Regions from separate parts of the Arthrobacter sp. 01N444 genome, predicted to be linked through region 2. Evidence: predicted binding sites of a transcription regulator. Region 2 holds the regulator's gene; each other region holds the start of a gene.

Region 1 (7,251 bases), on a different contig from region 2:
GCAAAGTCGACCATGTCTTTGGATTCCGGGCCGCCGAGGTTCAGCACCCGGTGCCGCGGGCCCGCGGCTGGAACGGGCGCCGGTTCAAGGGCGGTCTCCAGCAGCACCGCGGCTGCGTCGGCCGGCGATACCGGCTGGAACCGGGCACCTCTGACCACGGGGATGATCCGCAGCTTCGAGCCGGCGCCGAACAACATCGCGAGCAACGAGTGGAACTGGGTGGCCCGGACCACCACGGTTTCGAGTCCGGACAGCTCGTAGGCGTGTTCTTTGGCAGCTTTCGACCGGTAGAAGGAGGAGTTGCTGCGATCGCAGTTCACGATGGACAGCATGACGGCCCTGGCCGTTCCCGCGTCCTGTGCAGCGGCCAGAAGCCGCGCACCGCCGTCGGCGAAGTTCTTGCGCGCCTTCCCGGCGCGCCCTTCCAGGCAATCGATCACGACGTCGGCGCCGGCCAGGGCGGCCGCTATCCCCTCTCCCGTCGTGACGTCCGCGCGGAAGTACTCCGCGCCCGGGATGTTGCCGGCGGCGCCGGCCCCTGGCGGGTTGCGGCTGAGGACGGCCACGGCGTGCCCGGCGTCGACGGCCAGGCGCACCACTTCTCGGCCCACTTGCCCGGTTCCACCGGCAACGCAGATCCTTGTCATGACCCGAGGCTACCGCAGCGAAGCCCGCTGGCGACGCTGCGGGGAAATGAAAAACCCCGGGCCGCCATCGCTGGCTGCCCGGGGTAATCTCCGGAAGGACGGGGCGGATCAGGCGCGGCGCCGCTGGAGGACATCATCCAGGTTGCTCAAGGCGCTCTGGGCCTTGCTGAGCTGCTTAGTCTCAGAATCGTCGGCGGTCTGCGGATCGGACGCTGCCGGTCGCGCCGAGGCCTGCTTGAGAGACGGTTTCCCTACGGCCTTCGGCGCCTCGGGAAGGTCAAGGGGCATTGGGGCCGCACGTTCGGCCTTCGGGGCTTCGACGTAGGTGGGCTTGGGAACCTCGACGGGCTCCCAGCTCGTGCCCTCCGCTACTGCACCCGCGTCGGCTGCCATGGCCGCCGAGGCATCCCCAGAGGCAACGGCTTCAGCGAGGGCGGCCTGGCGGAGTTCCAGTGCCGTCAGCGGCTTCGGCGCGGGCTCGGGCGTGTCGCGGCCCGCTTCGGCGTCGAAGAGCGGGCTTTCCGGCCGGGCAGCGGGACGTCCGTCGGGAAGGGAGGGGGTCTGTTCGGGCACCGACGGCCGCGCAGGGGTGCGTACCGGGCTGCCCATGGCTGCACGGAATGCAGCGTTCATCTTCCGCCGGCGATCGCGGACAGCAAGACGACGAAGCAGCGCCACTGCGGCGAAGGCGCCCAAGAGGGCGGTCACCGGCAGCCAGCCTGAACCGATGCCGAAAAGCCGAAGGGCCCCGGACACCACTGCCGTGAGGAGAGCCAGGAGCCCGGCTACCGCCAGCACCAGCCGCGCCCAACGAATCCGGAATGCCGGGGAGCCCGACGCAGCAATCGGACTCACCCGAGGGGTCGCCGCTTTGCCCGCCCCAGGCCCAGGTGTGCCGCCGGCCGGGTCTGCGCGCTGTGTGCTGATCATGGGTTTCTCCTGCTGCGCCGCCATTTTCATAACCTTCCCCGCATGTGGATCTGCTGGTTCCATGTCAATGACATCCGCCAGGAATTCGCCTGCAGGCTGCAGCTGGTGGCGTCCGTTCCGGAGAACGTAAGGCGCCACCCACACGATCCAGAGCGCAACAGCAATGACAAGGATCACAGAGCTGCTAAGAGGGAAGTCCACACTCAAAACCGTATGAGGTATATGGGGTGCTGCCCCGCATTGTCAGGGGTGTGTCGCGCGCGCAGCGGCGACTGGCCGGCGTCGGGGCGTCGTGGCTGGTCAGGCGGCTCTCATGGGCCTCAGGACTGGCGGGTTCTCAGCCACCGCGCGAGGAGGCCTTCCGGCACTTCCTCAGCCGTGAGCGCGAACGTCCGGTGGTCTGCCCATTCACCGTTGATGTGCAGGAACCTGGGCCGGAATCCCTCGTCACGAAACCCGAGTTTTTCCACCACGCGCAGGCTCGGCGCGTTCTCCGGTCTGATGTTGATCTCCATGCGGTGCAGGCCAAGGGTGCCGAAGCAATAGTCGGTCGCCATGGCCACGGCGGTCGGGGCGATCCCCCGGCCGGCCCGTTCCTTGTCGACCCAATAGCCAAGCGTCGCCATCATGGCCGATCCCCAGACGATCGAGGACACCGTCAGCTGCCCCACGATCACCGGCGCCTGATGGCCTGGTGTCCATTCCGCGATGACGAACGGCAGGGCCGTGGCCTGCGCGGCCTGGGCCTTGAGCGAGCGCACCATCTGCCGGTAGTCCGGCAGGCCGCCGCCGGGGACCGGGTTCGATGCCTCCCAGGGGGCCAACCACTCGCAGTTGCGGGACCTGAGCGCTGTCCACTCCCTGCGGTCCCGGTACCGGATCGGGCGCAACACGATGTCGCCGCTCTCCAAGGTCACCGGCCAGGTGAAGCTGCCCCCCACGGGAGTTATTTGGCGAGGCTGGGGGCCAGGCTGGACGCGAAGCCGGGCAGCCATTCGCGCAGGCCCGGGCCGAGGTCCTCACTGTCGCAGGCGAGCTGGACACAGGCCTTGAGGTAGCTGAGCTTGTCGCCGGTGTCGTAGCGGCGGCCGCGGAAGATGACGCCGTACACGCCGTAGCCCTCGCCGGTGCCGGCCGAGAGTTCCTGCAGGGCGTCCGTGAGCTGGATTTCCCCGCCGCGGCCGGGCGCGGTGCGCTCCAGCACTTCAAAGACGGCCGGGTGCAACACGTAGCGGCCAATCACGGCCAGGTTGGACGGGGCGTCCGCGACATCGGGCTTCTCCACGAGCTGGTTGATGCGGACGTAGTCCTCACCGCCGATTGCCTCGACGTCCGCGCAGCCGTAGGCACTGATCTGGGACGGGTCCACCTCGATCAGAGCGACCACTGACCCGCCGGTCTTGGCCTGGACCTCGATCATGGTGCTGAGGAGCTCATCGCGGGCGTCAATGAGGTCATCTCCCAGGAGGACGGCGAACGGCTCATGCCCGACGTGCTGCTTGGCCCGGAGGACCGCGTGGCCGAGGCCCATGGGATCGCCCTGGCGGACGTAGTGGATGTCACCGAGGTTGCTGGCGGCCTGGATGGATTCGAGCTTCGCAGTGTCACCCTTCGCCTCCAGGGTGGACTCCAGCGCGGGGACGCGGTCGAAGTGGTCCTCCAACGCCCGCTTGTTGCGGCCAGTGATCATCAGGATGTCGTTCAGGCCGACATTCACGGCCTCCTCGACGACGTACTGGATGGCCGGCTTGTCAACGACAGGCAGCATTTCCTTGGGCATGGCCTTTGTGGCCGGGAGAAACCTGGTACCAAGGCCCGCGGCGGGGATAACGGCCTTGCGGACGGAAGCGATGGGTGTATTCACACGACTAATCTAACGGAGGGACCAATCATTGCGTAATCATTATGCGAACTGCCTGCCGGGCCCCCCGGTGCAGCGCGGCCGCAAAAGGCAGAGGACGGGCCAAGATGGCGTCAAAAGAGGAAATTCGCTCCAGCCACAGGGCGGCGCGTTCCGCACTCCCGCTGGCCGCACAGGACACCGCCGCGGCGGGCATCGCCAGCCACGGGCTCGCGTGGGCCTCCGGGCTTGGCCGCGGCCGCCAGGGCACCTTCGCGGCGTACCTCGGTGTGGGCGCCGAACCGCCCACACTGCCACTGCTGACTGCCCTGGTCGAGGCCGGGCACCGGGTGCTGCTGCCCGTTTGCGAACCCGACATCGAGCTCAGCTGGGTGTACTGGACTCCCCAGTCCGGGTTTGTCCGCAGCCGGTACGCGCCCATCCAGGAGCCTGTCGGAGAGCGCCACGGAACCGAAGTCATGCGGGACGCCACCGCAATCTTCCTGCCGGCCACCGCGGTGGATTTCTCGGGCAACCGAATCGGGCAAGGCGGCGGCTACTACGACAAGTTCCTTGCCGCCCTGGCTGCCATGTCCTCCGCATCCGGCGGGGCGGACGCCGGGGCGGCCGACGCTGCAGCCGACGCTGTCGCGTTGCCGACTGCCGCCGTCGTCTATGACACGGAGGTGCTGCCCGCAGGCAGCATCCCCGCGGAGTCGTTCGACCGGAAAGTCGACACGGCGCTGACCCCGGGCGGGATCGTCCGGCTCGGCCGATCCCGGCCTGCCTGATCCGGGTTCCCGCCAAGGTGATAGAATTGGCACTCAGGCCCTGCGACTGCTAAGGACGGAACAGGTCGATAGACATATCGGCGGTGATCCGGACTCCGCAGCACGGGACCTGCTCGTTTGCCCCTGAGGAGGATTTCCAGTGCCCACGTATGCATACGCCTGCAAGGACTGCAGCCACGCCTTCGAGATCGTGCAGTCGTTCAGCGACAACTCCTTGACGTCCTGCCCCGAGTGCCAGGGCACGCTGCGCAAGAAGTTCAACAGCGTCGGCGTAGTGTTCAAGGGCTCCGGCTTCTACCGGACCGATTCGCGCGACACCAAGGGCAGCACGGTTTCCCCGGCTCCTGCAGCTCCCGCGGCCACCCCCGCGCCCGCCGCAGCGGCCAGCTAAGGCACCTGCCGGGTTGGCACCGGCCGCCGGCTGGGCTACGGCCGGCTGATTCTGGGCACTGCCTGAATCCCTGTCCGCTGTTGCCGCTGTTGCCGTTGTCCACATAGGACGTTCCGCAGCTGCCGCCGCTCTGCGCAGATCCGTAGCGTGGCGGCATGGAACTTTTCCTCACCGCGGTTTCCCCGCCTTCGTTCAAGACGGCTGCCCCGGCGGCGCCTGTGCCGTCTTCCACGCCTTTGTTCAGGCCGTTCCGCGCCGCAATGCCTGAAGCTGGCCCCGGCCGCTGGTCCCGTACCGGTATCCGTCCAACGAGCCTTCCTGCCGCCACGTTTTCCGCCGCAGGCCTTCCGTTCCGGAGCCGGATCGGTCCCGTGAAACCCCGCCGGCGTCCGCCCCGCGGCCGCCCGTCGTGGCGCCGCCTGCGCGGCTGGCTGAACCGGAACCGGCGGCTTATCGCGGCCCTCCTGTTCTGCATCCCCGCCGGACTGACAGTTCAGCAACTGGCTCCAGCGCCCACTGACACTGTCGCAGCCTTCGCCGCCGCGGCCGATCTGCCTGCTGGAAAGTCCCTGGAACCCGGCGATCTCACCAGGATCAGCGTGCCACCCGGCCTTATTCCTGCGGGCAGCCCCGGCAGCGAGACCGCGTTCGAGGGAAAACAGCTGGCCGCACCGTTGCGCCAGGGCCAGCTCCTCACCGACGCCCAGATCCTGGGACCGGGCCTGCTCGCCGGAAGCCCGCGAGGCTCTGCGGCCGTGCCGCTGAGGATGGCAGATCCGGCCTCCATCCAGCTGGTCACCCCCGGGCAGCTCGTCAACGTGGTGCTCACTGCCGGCAACGGCATGGAACAACCCGGCGAAAGCCAAATCCTGGCCGAAGCCGTTCCAGTGCTCTGGACGTCGGCGCAGGGCGGCAAAGCCGGCTCCTGGCCCGCCACTGCGGAGACTGACGGGCTGGTGGTGGTGGCAGCGACGGCCGACCAGGCCCGTAGGCTGGCGGGCGCGTCTACCCAGGGCAAATTGTTTTTCGTGCTTGTGGCGTCACCGCCGGGCTAGCTGTCCAGCCAGCAGGGCGTTTCCGCCGGGCCAGTGGCCCGGGCCGTATGCTCCGACGCGGGCCGCGCCCGCAGGCTCTGGGCTGCGGGCCGCCACGTCAGCCCCAGTGCGGCGGCTTCTGTTCCTGGAGCCAGGCGTCGTGATCGTAATTATCAGGCTGGTCACCCCAGCGCCGGGGGTCGTCTTCCGCCGCCTTGTTCGGCAGCACACCCTCCGGAACGGTGGCCTGTGCCTCCGAACGGCGCGACGTCTCCTTCGCGGCCTCCTGGTCCGGCCCGTCGCCGGTCGATTCGCCGGTCGATTCGCCGGCCTTCGACCCTGCGGGGTCGGCCGCGGCCCCGGTCGATTCGCCGGGCTTCGGCTCCGCGGTGTCGGCCGCGGCGCCCGCAGCGCCGGCTTCGCGGGCGCCGGTGGCGCCGGCGTCGTTCGTGTTGCCGGTGTCGTTCGTGTTGTCGGTGTCGCCGGTCTCGCCGGTGTTGCTAGTGATGCCGTCCGCACTCATGCCGCCGGCCTCCTTACTGCCTGTATTGCCTGTCATTGCTGTTGCTGGTGCCTGCCGGCGGAATTCTTGGCCAGCAGTTTCGTGGCCGCGGAACACCTGTCCCGAGGGTTCGGCCGCCACGTGGTACTCGGCGGCCCGCGCCTCGTCGATCGCCAGGTGTTCGATGCCGTCGTCGAAGAAACCGTGCGATGTCCGCAGCCGGCTGGACACGGCGGGCTTCTCCAACCCGAGGTAGCCGCCAATCCGGTCGGCGCAGGCCGAGGGGTCGGTGAAGACCTCTATGGTCCATAGGGGCATGTACCGCCAGCCAAGCCGCTCCAGGAGCTGCGGCCTGAGCCTGCTCCGTTCGCGGACGCTCATCCGCCGGTAGTGGCTCGTACCGTCCGACTCGATCGCCACCGGACGGGGAATCTCCGCATCGTCCTGGCCGATCGTGGTCATCGGATCGGCGGCCGCCACCATGTTCAGGACACCGTCGTACTGGTGCCACACCCGTGCCCCGCGGGCCCGGAGCCGGTCACCCAGGTCGGCCACGAGCGGATCGGCGCCGAGCGCCTGCTCGCTGGCCGCAGCCCGGGAGGCGGGGCTGCCAAGATCCGTGTTGCCCGCGATCTCACGGTCCAGGAGCTCGTAGAAGTCCACGGCGCCGTGGCTGAGGCGGCTGACATCAAGGTCTTCGGGCCGGAAGCAGCTGAGCACGTGCAGGGACCGGCGGGCACGCGTCATCGCCAGGGCGAATTTTGCTCGGCCACCTTCGGCGGAAAGCGGCCCGAGGCTGTGGAGGGTGCGCCCATGCGGGGTACGGCCATAACCCGGGGAAAAAATGACGTGGTCGCGGACCAGGCCCTGGGCCCGTTCCAGATCCACTACGCGGAAGGACTCATCCCCCGCAGTGAAGAAGCTGCCCAGCATGGGGTAGTTGGGCAGTTGCGCCCTGATGGCCTCGCCGATCCGGGCGGCATGGCGAAGGCTGCCGGTCACCACGGCCAGCGACGTCCGGGGGCGGAGCCGGGCGTGCTCGAAGACCAGCTCCACCGCGCGGTTGACCTCGGCAACAACCGATTCGACGCCGTCGTGGTCAGCGCTGGGCAGCCC
Region 2 (7,251 bases):
CGCTCGAGACCGCACTGTCCTACGCCCCCGACCACATCAGCGCCTATGCCCTGATCGTTGAAGACGGCACAAAGCTTGCCGCGCAGATCCGCCGTGGCGAAGTGCCGGAAATCGACGACGACGACCACGCCGCCAAATACGAACTCGCCGACGAACTGATTTCCGCCGCCGGGCTCAACTGGTACGAGGTCAGCAACTGGTCCCGCACCCCCGAACAGGCCTGCCGGCACAACCTCGCTTACTGGCGCGGGGACGACTGGTGGGGCATCGGGCCGGGGGCGCACTCGCACGTGGGCGGCGTCCGCTGGTGGAACGTCAAGCACCCCACCGCCTACGCCAACCGCCTCGGCGCCGGCGCCTCACCCGCCGCCGGACGCGAAACGCTGGACTCTGAAACCCGCAACGTGGAACGGGTCATGCTCGAGGCCCGGCTCAATTCCGGGCTCGACATCCCAAGCCTCGGCGGCCTGGGGGACACCGGCAGGCACGCTGTGGCGGGGCTGATCGCGGACGGCCTCGTGGACCCCGCGGCGGCTTTCAAAGGCCGGCTCATTCTCACCCTTAAGGGCCGGCTGCTGGCCGACGCCGTCGTCCGCAGGATCCTGCCGGACTAGTCTGCCGCCAAAACTTCCACGACTTGGCTGCCCGCACCAGCGGCCACAACACCCTGCCGCACAAAACAGAGCCGGCCGCTGCCCCTGACGGGCGGCGGCCGGCTCTCGTGCTTGGGTCCGGGCCGGCTATTTGATCCAGCGCAGGTTGACCTCGTAGCGGTGCGGCTGGCCGCGGTTGACGTGGATGCCTGCCGCCACCGAGAAGCACGTCACGGCGATCCAGATCACCGTGGCGAGCACGGCGAAGAGGTTGCCCACCACCGGGATGAAGACCAGCAGATTGGCCAGCACTGCGGCCAGGGTCGGCGGCAGCGTGAAATTGAGGGCTTCCTTGGATTCCTGTGCCGTGAACGGGCCGCGGTCCTTGAAGATGAGGTAGATCAGCAGCGACGGCACGCAGCCCAGGATGCCGCCGAAGTGCGCGAGCGTGGCCCACTGGCGGTCCTCGCTGGCCGTCAGCGGCAGCGCGTTTGCCGGAACGCCATGGTACGGGGGCTGGCCATGGCCAGCCTGATTGCCCGTGTGTTCGCGTGCGTTATCTGCCACGGTGTAGCCCTTCGGATTGCGGTGATGCGTTGCTGCCTGGGTTGTGCCTGAAATAGCCGGGACCGCGCTGGAAGCGCGGCCGCCGTTTCAAGAATACTTGCTCGGGCAAGGAAATGGAGATCAGGGGCGGCCGCCGCGGCGGACTAGGGCACGGTGAGGAAGTCAATGACCTCTTCCACGCGGCCAAGCAGCGACGCCTCCAGATCAGCGTAGCTGCGGACAGCCCCCAGGAGTTTCTGCCAGCCGAGGCCGATGTCCTCCTTCGTGGAGTGGGGCCACCCGAAAGCCATGAGGATCCCGGTCTTCCAGTCCGTGCCGCGGGGGATCACGGGCCACTGCTCGATCCCCAGGACCGAGGGCCGGATGGCCTGCCACACGTCCACGTAGGGGTGCCCCACAATCAGGACGTTGCCTGCGGCGCCCGGTGAGGCCATGACGGCGTCGGCGATCCGCGACTCCTTGGAGTCGGCCACCAAGTGGTCTACGAGCACGCCGAGGCGCCGGCCAGGGCCCGGGCGGAAGTCCGCCACGGCGGCCGCGAGGTCGTCAATGCCGTGCAGGGGCTCGACGACGATGCCCTCCACCCGGAGGTCATCGCCCCAGACCTTCTCCACCAGCTCGGCGTCGTGCTTTCCTTCCACCCAGATGCGGCTGGCCTTGGCCACCTGTGCGCGCTGCCCGGCCACCCGCACCGAGCCCGACGCCGTGCGGCCGGCACCGGCGGCCGGTGCCGTCTTTTTCGGGGCCGGCGGCATCAGGCGGATGGGCTGGCCGTCCAAGAGGAAGCCGAAGCCGAGGCGGAAGGATCGCGACTTGCCCCGCCGGTCCTCCAGCGCCACCACGTGCATGCCGCCGGACTTCTCCACCCGGGTTACGGCGCCCACCCAGCCGGACTGGACCTCCTCGAGGACCATCCCGCGTTCCACCGGGACTTCCGGCAACTGGGTCTTGGCGGGGGCGGACAGGTCCTGGGGTCCCCAGTTCTGGTACGACATCTCTTCACGCTTACTTTGCACTCGGAATGTACGGCGGTCGGTGGAACTCTCCGGGGGCCGGAACCGGACCGCGACGGCGCGGCAACGGCAGCATCTGCCACGGTCTCGGCGCCGGCGTGACGGGAATCGCGTTCCCGCGGGCCACGCCTGGAGCGAATCCAATGCTAACAACGCGGCGACTCATATTAGACTGGTTAGCACTTAGGCATGTCGAGTGCTAACCCTTGTCCTGTGGCGGGCCGTCCGTGCACCACTGGTGTACCCGGACCGGACGCGGGGGGTGGCACCGGCTGCGGGACAGTCGATTGGAGGTGGAGCGTGAGCGAACCGCGCAAACTCGAAGTGCTGCGCGCCATCGTGGAGGACTACGTCCATTCGCGTGAGCCCGTTGGTTCCAAAGCGCTCGTTGAACGGCACCATCTCGGCGTCTCGAGCGCCACGATCCGAAATGACATGGCGGCGCTGGAAGACGAGGGCCTGATCACGGCACCGCACACGAGTGCAGGCCGGATCCCCACTGACAAGGGCTACCGGTTGTTCGTCGACCAGATCTCAGCGGTGAAGCCGTTGTCCCAGGCCGAGCGTCGGGCCATTCAGGCGCTGCTGGAAGGATCCGAGGACCTTGACGACATCCTTGACCGGACCGTGAGGCTCCTCTCGCACCTGACCAACCAGGTCGCCGTCGTGCAGTATCCGCTGCTCAGCCGCGCCCGGGTGCGGCACATTGAGTTCGTGCTGCTGGCGCCCAGGAAAGTGCTGGCTGTTCTGATCGCTGACACCGGCAAGGTGGAGCAGCGCGTGATCGACGTCGGGCAGGACATTCCCGACGACGCGCTGTCGGAATTGCGGAGCAGCTTTCTGGCCAGCCTCTCCGGTACGCCGCTGAGCCTGATGCCGCAGCTGCTGCCCGCCGTCGTTGCCGGTGGCCCGCCCGCGCGGCGCGGAGCAGCCCAGGCGCTGGCCCGCGGCCTTGAGGCCCTGGCCACGAGCAGCCGTGAAGAGCGCATGGTCATGGCCGGCACCGCCAACCTGGCCCGCTCCAATGTGGACTTCCCGCTCAGCATCGGCCCCGTGCTGGAGGCCCTCGAGGAACAGGTGGTCATGCTCCGCCTGCTCAGCGAAATGGCCGAAGACCCGCGCGGCGTGACCGTCAGCATCGGCCGGGAAAACCCCTACGACGGTCTCGCCGAGGCCTCGGTCGTGGCCACCGCCTACGGGCCGGACGCCACGGCCAAGGTCGGAGTGCTTGGGCCCACCCGGATGGACTATCCCACCACCATGGCCGCCGTCCGAGCGGTGGCCCGCTACCTTTCGAGGATCCTGGGGCCCTGACGGGTCCGGGACCGAATACGACTTCTTGCCCCACAGGCAGTGCCCCACAGGCAGTACCCCACAGGCAGTACAACAAGGAAGAGATACACACTTTGAGCAGCCACTACGACGTTCTTGGAGTCTCCCGCGACGCATCGGGGGAGGAGATCAAGAAGGCCTACCGGAAACTGGCCCGGACCCTGCACCCGGACGTGAACCCCGGGGAGGACGCCTCGGACAGGTTCAAGGCCGTCACGCACGCCTACGAGGTCCTCTCCGATCCGCAGAAGCGCCGGGTCTATGACACCACCGGCAACGAGAACGGCACCGACAACGGGTTCGGCGGCGGCAGCTACTCGGGCCAGGGCTTCGCCTTCCAGGACATCTTCGAGACCTTCTTCGGCGCCGGTGGCGGCCAGGGCGGCCCGGCGTCCCGGGTCCGCCGCGGCCAGGACGCGCTGATCAGCGTCCGGATCGACCTCCGCGATGCGGTGTTCGGCGTGAACAAAAAGCTCGAGGTCGACACGGCCGTCATCTGCCCCACCTGCGAGGGATCCTGCTGCCGGGAGGGCACCCACCCGGTCCGCTGCGACATCTGTGGCGGCAGCGGTCAGGTCCAGCGCGCCGTGCGGTCCATCCTGGGCCAGGTCATGACGTCCGCCCCCTGCGGGTCTTGCGAGGGCTTCGGCACCGTCATCAAGGACCCGTGCAACGAATGCAGCGGCCAGGGCCGGATCCGCAGCCGCCGCTCGCTGACCGTCAAGGTCCCGGCCGGCGTGGCCACCGGCACCCGCATCCAGCTGTCCGGCCAGGGCGAGGCCGGCCCTGCCGGCGGCCCCGCCGGGGACCTGTACGTGGAGATCAGGGTCAACAACGACGCCACTTACGTGCGCGAGGGCGATGACCTGCACGCGAGCCTCAACATTCCCATGACGGCGGCCGCCCTCGGCACCGAAATATCCCTCGACACCTTCGACGGACAGCAGGAGATCGACGTCAAGGCCGGCACCCAGTCCGGCGAGATCATCACCCTTCGCGGTCTTGGCGTCACGCACCTGCGCGGCCACGGCCGCGGCGATCTGAAGGTGCACCTGCAGGTGGAAACACCGGTCAAGCTCGATCACGTCCAGGAGGAACTTCTCCGCCAGCTGGCCAAGCACCGTGGCGAGCACCTCACGGAAGGAAAGCTTGCGGCCAGCGGCGGCGTCTTCGCCAAACTGCGGGACCGGCTCGGTAACCTGTAGCGGTGAGTAACCCGGTCTTCTTCACCGCCCCAGGCACCCTGGACCAGCAGGTCCCCGGCTCGGCCTTCGTCCTCGAGGGAACCGAGGCCCGCCACGCCGTCACCGTCAAACGGATCGGCGTCGGCGAAGCGGTCGACATCGCGGACGGCGCAGGCAAGCGCCTGACCGGCACCGTGACAGCCGTCGCTGCCGGGGAGCTGAGCGTCGAATGCGTGGACCTGGCTGAGGAACCACGGCCAGGAACACGGCTGGTCCTGGTCCAGGCCCTGGCGAAGGGCGACCGCGATGAACTGGCGGCCGAGACCGCGACCGAGTTGGGCATCGACGCCGTCATTCCCTGGCAGGCCGAGCGGTCCATTGTGCGGTGGAAGGCTGAGCGGGCCGCGAAGGCGCATGCCAAGTGGCAGTCGGTGGTGACGGCAGCCGCCAAACAGGCGCGCCGGGCATGGATTCCCGAGGTCCGGGCCGCCGTCGACGGCGCCGGGTTGCAGGCGGCCGTAACGGCGGCAGACCTCGCCGTCATCCTGCACGAAGACGCCGTGCGCCCGCTGCGGCAGGTACTCGAGGCCTGGCTGGAAAGTGTTGGGCCCGGCGATGTGGTGGCAGATGATGCCGGATCCCGTGAGGTCCTGCTGATCGTGGGTCCGGAAGGCGGCATCAGCCCGCGGGAGGTGACCCGGCTTTGCGACGCCGGCGCAGTTACGGCCCTTTTGGGGCACCATGTGCTGCGTTCGTCCACGGCCGGGCCCGCCGCCACTGTGCTGGCCAGTGACATCCTCGGCCGCTGGTGACCTGCGGCAGCCGCCGCCGCAGGTGACGTGATGCCTTGTTGAGGTGACGGCTACTTGACCGTGAACCCGCGGGTGTCCTGGAATACTTCCTTGGCGCTGTCGGATGCGTCCACCTGGGACACCCGGACCTCGTAATTGCCCGGGCCGAGGTTCACGGACAAGGTGAACAGCCCGGGCCGGGCTGCATTGGCGGAGGCGGTGGCGCTGCCGTTGAGATACGCGGTCTTGGCGTTGTCGCCGTCGCCGTCGACCTTGAGGATCGCCCAGCGGAGCTTCCCGCCCTGGACGGTGCTGCGGCCGCTGATCTTGACCGAACCGTCGGCCACGGACGTGCCCTCCTGCGGATCAATGATCCACACTGGTGCCACCATCCCGGCGCTGCGGGAGGTCGGCTCGCCCAGGCGGACATGGTTGAAGGCGACGTAGTCGGTGTGACCGTCCACCAGCACAACCACCTGGACCTGCTGTCCGGCATCGATGAGGCCGGCGCTGGCCGCGGCAGCTGTCGCCGTGTAGACGAGCTGCTGGATGGCGCGCTCGGCCATGGCCGCATCCACGTTGCTGTTGAAGGCATCAGCGGAGACATCCACCGTGATGACGTTCTTGCCGGAAATCGACGTCGCCAGCTTCTTCGGATTTTGCCAGGGCGTGAAAAAATCCGGGTCCAGTGGCTTCTGCGACATCATGACCCGCAGGGCGCGGGTGACGGGATTGTCCTGATCCGGAACGTCGCGGAACTCGCGGTAGAGAAACGCGTTGTCATTGCCACGGCCGATCCAATACACCGGAGCCTTGTTCGACGTCTGGGCAGTCTCCAGCGGTGCGCTCGTGGTGGGGGCGCCCGACGCCGGGGCGGGAATGAGCTCTGATGGGCTGCTGGAATTCGTGATGCCGCTCTGCGGCGTCGCCACGCAGCCGGACAGGACGAGCACGGCAGGCAGCGCCAACGCCAGCGCGACGCGGCGGACGCGCCCCGCCGATGGCTGCTGAACTCCACGCTTCCTGATGCCGCTGTCCCTTCGTCGTACGCCCCGCGTTCCGCGGTGATGATCCGTTTGTAGCCGTCGTCGGCCGTCGACGGCCGCCCCATCCCTCACCGGCCGGAGACCGGCCCGGCGATCCCGGGACAGCCGGATTCCAGCATGGCACACGGGCGCGGCGCGGCAGCCGGGTTTGGGCCCTGGCGTCGGAACTGCAACGGGAACGATATGAGGCCGATACAAAGTTGATACCTAATGGCGTCCGCTTGTGGTTCCTGGCACTGACATGGTCCGGCCGCGTCTCCATGCCTGCCGTGCCAGCAGCCCGATGGTGAACTGGCACGGCAGGCACTATCCTGCGATGAGTTCCTTGACGGGCCCCTCGTGCAGGGCCAGGTAGACGTCGTCCCGGATCCGATTCGCCTCCGGGTCTGTCATGGTCCGGGCGAGGGGACGCAGCACCAGGCGTATCAGTGCATTGGCCTGCCCATCGCTGAGGCGGAGTCGTTTCCTCGCCGCTGCGGGGAGGTCAGCGCAGGGCGTCAGGGCCAGGAGTTCGACACTTTCCAGATCGTCGGCCTTTGCGCCCAACGCTGTTCGCACCCGGTCTCCAAGCACTTCGGTATCCAGGTCAGCGGGAATGACGATGGAGATGTCCCGGCGGATGGAGGGCATCTGGGAAACTGGATTCCACCGGGACAGGTCCAGCATCTGCTGGTCCATCTTCCGGTCTGTGGACCGAAGCAGCCTGATGTCGGGGATGCCCTTGC
Region 3 (7,251 bases), on a different contig from region 2:
TTCGAGGGACTCGACGACGGCTTCGGCGCTGGCCTCCGCCCGGTCTACGGCAGGTTCTTCTTCAAGTTCGCTGAAGAGGTCCGGTTCGTCGTAGGTCCCCGGCGCGCCAAAGAGTTCCTGCTGGCCGGCTGCGGGCGGGGCGGCGGGCTGCATCTTGTCCTGCTGTGTCATGCCCTGCTGTGTTTTGCCCGCTGGCGGTTCGCCCGCTGGCGGTTCGCCCGCTGGCGGTTCGCCCTCCGGGGTGCCGAACCCGGGACCCTGCCGGACGGCCACGCCCTGCTGGTACGCCGTGGCCGCAGCCCGGGCGCGGACGTCCGCCGCCTCGTTGAGCTCGTGCCCCGCGTGGCCCCGCACCCACTCGAAGGTGTACTTGCGGCCCACGAGCGCCTGGTCGATGTCCTTGAGGAGGTCCACGTTCAGCACCGGCTTGCCGTCGGCTTTGCGCCAGCCCTTGCGTTTCCAGCCGGGCATCCACTTGGTCACGGCGTTGATGACGTACTGGCTGTCGCAGAGGATCAGCAGGTCTTCCCCGGGCATGTGCGCCGTTGCCCGGAACAGGTCCAGCACCGCCATCAGTTCGCCCTGGTTGTTCGTGCCGTGGGGCCACCCCCCGGCCCGCCAGCAGTCGTCATTCACGTACCAGGCCCAGCCGGCCGGGCCAGGATTTCCTAAGGCCGAACCGTCGGCCGCTGCTGTAATCGTCACTGACCTATCCTGCCAGAACCCGCCGACGCCCACCGACGCCCCCTTGGACAGGGGCCGCGCTTAACCGGCGACGGCGGCCCCACCCGAAGGTGGGACCGCCGTCGTCGAACAGCCGGTGATGGCTGGCGCCGGTGGTTAGAAACCGCCCATGCCGCCCATGCCGCCCATGTCGTCGCCGCCGCCCATCGGGGCGCCACCCTTCTCGGGCTTGTCGGCTACAACGGCCTCGGTGGTGAGGAACAGGCCGGCGATGGAAGCCGCGTTCTGCAGGGCAGAGCGGGTTACCTTGACCGGGTCGTTGATGCCGGCGGCCAGCAGGTCGACGTACTCGCCGGTGGCGGCGTTGAGGCCGTGGCCTGCGGGCAGGCCGCGGACCTTGTCCACGACGACGCCGGGCTCGAGGCCGGCGTTGAAGGCGATCTGCTTCAGCGGGGCGTCGATGGCAACGCGGACGATGTTCGCGCCCGTTGCTTCGTCACCGGAGAGCTGCAGGTTCGCGAATGCCTTGGCACCGGCCTGGATCAGGGCAACGCCACCGCCGGCGACGATGCCCTCTTCGACAGCAGCCTTGGCGTTGCGGACGGCGTCCTCAATGCGGTGCTTGCGTTCCTTGAGCTCGACCTCGGTTGCGGCGCCGGCCTTGATGACTGCAACGCCGCCGGCCAGCTTGGCCAGGCGCTCCTGCAGCTTCTCGCGGTCGTAGTCGGAATCGGAGTTCTCGATCTCGGCGCGGATCTGGGACACGCGGCCGGCGATCTGGTCGGCGTCGCCTGCACCCTCGACGATCGTGGTCTCGTCCTTGGTGACAACAACCTTGCGGGCCTTGCCAAGGAGTTCGAGTCCGGCGGTCTCAAGCTTGAGGCCGACTTCCTCGGAGATGACCTGGCCACCGGTGAGGATGGCGATGTCGGCCAGCTGCGCCTTGCGGCGGTCGCCGAAGCCCGGAGCCTTGACGGCGACGGACTTGAAGGTGCCGCGGATCTTGTTGACGATCAGGGTGGCCAAGGCCTCGCCCTCGATGTCTTCGGCAATGATCAGCAGCGGCTTGTTGGACTGCATGACCTTTTCCAGGACAGCAACCAGTTCCTTGACGTTGGAGATCTTGGAGTTGACGATCAGGATGTACGGATCCTCAAGGACCGTTTCCTGGCGCTCAGCGTCGGTGACGAAGTAGGCGGAGATGTAGCCCTTGTCGAAGCGCATGCCTTCGGTCAGCTCCAGCTCGAGGCCGAACGTGTTCGACTCCTCGACGGTGATGACGCCTTCCTTGCCGACCTTGTCGAGGGCTTCGGCGATCAGGGCGCCGATCTCGTTGTCGCCGGCGGAGATGGACGCGGTGGCGGCGATCTCTTCCTTGGTCTCGATTTCCTTGGCGGAGGCCAGGAGCTCGACGGTGACCGCGTCAACAGCCTTCTCGATGCCGCGCTTGAGGGACAGCGGGTCAGCGCCGGCCGCGACGTTGCGCAGGCCTTCCTTGACCAGGGCTTGTGCCAGCACGGTTGCCGTGGTGGTGCCGTCGCCTGCGACGTCATCCGTCTTCTTGGCAACTTCCTTGACCAGCTCGGCGCCGATCTTTTCGTAGGGATCGTCCAGCTCGATCTCCTTGGCGATGGAAACACCATCGTTGGTGATCGTGGGGGCGCCCCACTTCTTTTCGAGGACGACGTTGCGTCCCCGCGGGCCGAGGGTGACCTTGACGGCGTCGGCGAGGATGTTCAGGCCCCGCTCAAGACCGCGGCGTGCCTCTTCATCAAATGCAATGATCTTGGCCATAACGGCAGTAGTCCTTTCGGGACAGTCGTTAAGAATGAACCTTCGCTGTGGTGCCCGCGACGGACGATCCCAACCCCGCGGCCTCTGTATGCCGCCGGGTCCGGGATCTCACCCCAGCAAGGTGTTTCTTTAGCTCCTGGACCGGCTGCCCCACTTCGCGGCCGGGCGGACCGGGCGTCGTGTTAGCAGTCAGTGCCTTGGAGTGCTAAATCAATAATTAGCACTCCCCCGGGGAGAGTGCAAGCAGTGGCCGGCCGGAACCGGCCGCCACGCGGGCACAATACGCTACGAGCGATCAGCCGCCGCTGCTGCTCGCGGCTTCTGTGCCGTCCACCGTGGGCAGGTTGTCCTCGCCGTAGGTCGAAACCATGTAGTTCGCTTCGGTGATGTCGCCGTGGGCATCAAAGTTGATCCGTCCGGACTGGCCGTCGTAGTCCGGCCGCTGGCCTGCCCGGAGGACGCCGACGCAGTCCTTGTAGCTCGTGCATGACTCGCTGGGCGGCTGGCTGCCGCCGGCCCCGGTTCCGCCTGCTGCCGGGGTTCCGCCGGAGACCGCGACGAGGGACGCCGCGATGGAGGTGCCGGCGTCGTCCTCTGCGGCGGCGGCGGCGACGGCGGCCAGGACGACGGCGTCGTACGTCTCGGCGGCGAACACCATGTCCTTCAGCCCGGGATCAACGGCCACGAGGTCCGCCTGGAAGGCGGCGGAGGGAAACACCCCGGGCAGGATCCCGCGTGCACCCTCGAGCGCCCGGGCGCCCAGGCCAGAGCCGTACTTGCTGACTGCTCCGTCACTGAGGACCACCTTCTTGCCGGCGAGGCCGGCGTTGTTCAGCTCGGCGATGGCGCCCTGTGCGCCGTCGCGCGAGACCAGGATGACGGCGTCGGGGTTGGCGGCCTTAGCGGCGGCGACAGCCTGCTGCGCCTGGCCGGGGGTGAACTCCTCGTTCGCCACGACTTCCAGTCCGGACTGTTTCGCCGCACCGCCGACGGCGGCGGCGACGTCTTTGCCGTAGTCGCCTTCCTCATGCAGCACCGCCAGGGTCCTGGCGCCGCCGTCTTTGACCAGTTTGGCGAGGACGGATGCCTGGGCGATGTCGGCGGCCGAGGTGCGGAAATAGTAGCCGCCGCTCTTGTAGTTGCTGAGCGCGGCGGCGGTGTTGGCCGGGGAGATCACGGCTACCTTGGCGTTGGCCAGCACGTCGATGGCGGCCGGGGCACGGCTGGAATCGGTCGGGCCGATCACGACGTCGGCCTTGGCGGCAACCAGCGCTTTCGCCTGGGCGGCGGTGTCCGTGCTGATGGTTTCCGGCAGCAGCTCCACCGGTTTGCCTTTGTGCCCGCCGGCAGCGTTGATCTCCTTGACGGCAAGTTTGGCCGCCGCGAGCTCGGAGGCGTTGAGGAAGTTCTGCTTGCCCGTGTTGTCCAGGATCAGGCCGATGCGCAGGGTGCCGTCACCGCTGGCGTCGGCGCTGGCCACGCGGGCACTGCCCGCGGGGCCCAGGCAGCCCGTCAGGGCCAGGGCCGCTACGGTGCCCGCCGCCAGGGCGCGGCCCAGCGGCAAATGTCCTCCACGGCGCCCGGCCGCGTTCCTTGAGGCGTTCGTGACGGCAGCCAGTACCACTAGGCGGGCCGAACGCTTTCGGCCTGCGGGCCCTTTTCGCCCTCGCCGACTTCCAGTTCCACCCGCTGGCCCTCGTCCAGGGCGCGGTAGCCTTCCCCGACGATCGCGGACCAGTGCACGAAGACGTCGTTCTCGGAACCGTCCACGGCGATGAAGCCGTAGCCCTTTTCGGCGTTGAACCATTTGACGGTTCCCAGTGCCATGGTGTCCACACTTTCAGCTAGCTTGCGTGCGGCCCACCTCGATGTGCGCCGCGGACTGCGAAAAGAAATCCGCAGATACTGTACCCACAGCGTCCCCCAGGAACGCCGGCGGCGGGCAGGGCCGCCGCCTAATAGTTATTGAGGCGTAACCGGATTGGCTACTGGTAGCCGGGGCCGAGAACGACGACAAGGGGCATGTTGAACTCGGCAGAGTCCACGAGGGTGTCGACGCCGAGGAGGGCTCCGAGTGCCTCCGCATTGCCCTTCTGCTCGACGCCGCTGTAGAAGATCACCGACGTCTGTTGCGGGACACCGCCCCAGTTGCCTGTCTCGCCCAGGACCCAGCCGTCGGAGGTGACGGTGCCGCCGACGCGGGTGGCGAGGCCGGCGGTGGTGGTCGCGTTGTAGATCGTCACCGGCTGCGTCTTGTCGACGGCGGCGGCTGTGGCGCTCGGCGTAGCTGACGGCGAAGCCGCCGGCGCGGCGGCGGCGTCCGTGCCGGCCGGCTCCGGGCTCGTCGGCGTGGGACTGGGGCTCATGGTGCTTGTGGCGGACGGGCTGCTGCTGGCAGATGCGGACGCGCTGCCACCGGCCGTCACGGCCGCCGCCTGGCCTGCGGAGAAGCCGAGCTTCGGCAGGATCAGGAAGGCCACCAGGCCGATGGCCAGGGCTACGCAGCCAGCCGCCAGGATCGGCGCCAGGCTCCGCCGCCGCGATGCCGCGACGGCCCGGTGGACTCCCTGCCGGGTAGAGGTCTCCGGGACCCGATCAAATTCATCCCGAGCGTATTTGGTCATGGTAAAACGACGTCCTTGCTGATTTCATACGGGGTGCCCGAGGCCGGAACGGACGCAACAGGACGTGCGCATCCGGCTGCTCGTGACGCGACTTTACGAATCTGTTCCCAGACGACGGGCAGTGCGGGCACGTTGGCGTGATGTACGTAGTCTACGCAATCTCTTGACCAGCATGGGATCGTGGGCCAGCGCATCCTCGGTATCGATGAGGGCATTGAGGATCTGGTAGTAGTGCGTGGCGGACAGATCGAACAGCTCGCGGATGGCCTGTTCCTTGGCCCCGGCGTACTTCCACCATTGCCGCTCCAAGGACAGCATCTGCTGGTCGCGGGCGCTCAGCGCAGACTCCGCGGACACCCCGTCCGGGCCCGCGCCGGCGGTTGGGAAGACGGCAGAATCCCCCGCGAGCACGTGCTCTTGCGCTGTTTCGGCCACGACACACTCCTGGTTGATTCCAAAAAACCTGGCTGGATCCGGTAAAAAGTCAGTCCCCATGCTACGGCCGAATGACAGGGTTGTCATTCGGGCGGGCGCAGAAACGGGCCGCAGCTGGGGAAGAATGGGTGCTGTGTTTGATGCCGAGTTTGACCCCGCCAGTGAACCCGACGCGCTGTTCGAGCTGGAGCCCGCAGCCGCGGACACCCTTAGCTTCGCGGACCTGGCCCGCCGGCCGCTGGACGCGCTGGTTGCTCCGGACTGGGCGGGACCGCTGGCGCCGGTGGAGGCGCAGTTGCGCGAAGCCCTCGCCTTTGTCGCGGGCGAAGTGGCCGCCGGGCACGGCGTACTGCCATCGCCGGCAAACCTGCTGAGGGCTTTCCGGCAGCCCCTGGCCGGCGTCCGGGTGCTGGTGGTGGGCCAGGACCCGTATCCGACGCCGGGGCACGCCGTGGGGTTGTCCTTCGCCGTGGACGGCGCCACCCGGCCGATCCCCCGCAGCCTGGCAAACATCTACAAGGAACTTCAGGCCGATCTCGGCTTCCCCCCGCGCGTCCACGGGGACCTCAGCCACTGGGCGGACCAAGGCGTACTGCTGCTCAACAGGGTGCTCAGCGTCCGTGCCGGCGCGGCGGGCTCGCACCGGAACAAGGGCTGGGAGGCCGTGACGGCGGCGGCCATCCGGGCAGTCGCCGGCCGCTCGTCCGTATCCGGTGCGGGCCATGCCCCCCTGGTGGCGATCCTGTGGGGGAAGGATGCCGAGTCCGTGCGGCCGCTGCTGGGGTCCGCAGCCGTGATCGCCAGCGCCCACCCCAGCCCGCTATCGGCCTCGCGCGGCTTCTTCGGGTCCCGGCCGTTCAGCCGGGCCAACGCCCTGCTGCTGCAACAAGGCAACGGGACGGTCGACTGGGAGCTTCCGCCGTTGCCGTAACAGGCCCCCGCGCAAAGCTCCCGCCGGGGGTTCTTGGTTAGGCTTAGCTGCATGACATCCGTCCCCGCAGCCACCACCGCCACCCGGAACTCGCGCCCCCAGACCGATCTGACGGTCCTGCGCAGGGAGCAGCTCTCCCCGCACATGGTCCGGATCATCGCCGGGGGCCCCGGCTTCGCCGGGTTCGTCAACAACGACTATGTGGACCGGTACGTCAAGATCGTCTTTCCGCAACCCGGCGTCGAATACCCGGATTCGCTGGATTTGTGGGCCATCCGGGAAACCATGCCGCGCAGTCAGTGGCCGCACACCCGGACCTACACGGTCCGCTGGGTGGACCCGGAGGCGCAGGAACTGGCCATTGACTTTGTAATCCACGGCGACGAGGGGCTCGCCGGCCCCTGGGCGGCCTCGGCCCAGCCCGGCGATCGCCTGACTTTCACCGGCCCCGGCGGCGGGTACAACCCGGACCCGGCCGCGGACTGGTACCTGTTTGCCGGCGATGAATCAGCGTTGCCGGCCATCGGCGCGGCGATCGAATCCCTGCCGGAAGATGCCCGCGGCCTCGCCCTGCTCGAAGTGGACAGCGACGCCGACGTCCAGGCCATCGCCGGGCCGGCCGGCGTCGAATTGCGCTGGCTGCTGCGCGGCGGCGCACCCGCCGGTGAGAGCGAACTGCTGGTCACCGCGGTGCGCGACGCCGAGTGGCCCGAGGGCCGGGTGCAGGTCTTTGCCCACGGCGAGCGGGGCTACATGAAGGGCCTCCGGGACGTGTTCTACGTG

What was found. The regulator HrcA, encoded in region 2, represses chaperone genes, less so after heat shock. The targets are predictions, from matches to a motif close to TTNGCACTCGNNNNNNNCGAGTGCNAA.
Region 1: the regulator HrcA is predicted to act here: its motif matches at 4,235-4,261, upstream of AC1DKN_RS03940 (FmdB family zinc ribbon protein).
Region 3: the regulator HrcA is predicted to act here: its motif matches at 2,696-2,722, upstream of groL (chaperonin GroEL).

The regions. Positions count from the first base shown of each region.
Region 1 is NZ_JBFTRB010000002.1:354,613-361,863, reverse strand. Features, by position in the region: gene AC1DKN_RS03965 (SDR family oxidoreductase) at 1-647, opposite strand, end outside; gene AC1DKN_RS03960 (hypothetical protein) at 756-1,754, opposite strand; gene AC1DKN_RS03955 (GNAT family N-acetyltransferase) at 1,898-2,518, opposite strand; gene galU (UTP--glucose-1-phosphate uridylyltransferase GalU) at 2,524-3,441, opposite strand; gene AC1DKN_RS03945 (5-formyltetrahydrofolate cyclo-ligase) at 3,546-4,208, shown strand; gene AC1DKN_RS03940 (FmdB family zinc ribbon protein) at 4,348-4,599, shown strand; gene AC1DKN_RS03935 (RcpC/CpaB family pilus assembly protein) at 4,971-5,654, shown strand; gene AC1DKN_RS03930 (AAA family ATPase) at 5,752-7,251, opposite strand, start outside.
Region 2 is NZ_JBFTRB010000004.1:216,769-224,019, reverse strand. Features, by position in the region: gene hemW (radical SAM family heme chaperone HemW) at 1-614, shown strand, start outside; gene AC1DKN_RS07440 (DUF4870 domain-containing protein) at 741-1,160, opposite strand; gene AC1DKN_RS07435 (DUF3097 domain-containing protein) at 1,304-2,155, opposite strand; gene hrcA (heat-inducible transcriptional repressor HrcA) at 2,474-3,487, shown strand; gene dnaJ (molecular chaperone DnaJ) at 3,580-4,710, shown strand; gene AC1DKN_RS07420 (16S rRNA (uracil(1498)-N(3))-methyltransferase) at 4,713-5,501, shown strand; gene AC1DKN_RS07415 (GerMN domain-containing protein) at 5,552-6,433, opposite strand; gene srmL (PheS-related mystery ligase SrmL) at 6,833-7,251, opposite strand, start outside.
Region 3 is NZ_JBFTRB010000019.1:3,934-11,184, reverse strand. Features, by position in the region: gene AC1DKN_RS17625 (RNase H family protein) at 1-705, opposite strand, end outside; gene groL (chaperonin GroEL) at 841-2,478, opposite strand; gene AC1DKN_RS17615 (ABC transporter substrate-binding protein) at 2,774-4,042, opposite strand; gene AC1DKN_RS17610 (cold-shock protein) at 4,102-4,305, opposite strand; gene AC1DKN_RS17605 (LytR C-terminal domain-containing protein) at 4,464-5,102, opposite strand; gene AC1DKN_RS17600 (DUF3263 domain-containing protein) at 5,196-5,537, opposite strand; gene AC1DKN_RS17595 (uracil-DNA glycosylase) at 5,662-6,468, shown strand; gene AC1DKN_RS17590 (siderophore-interacting protein) at 6,520-7,251, shown strand, end outside.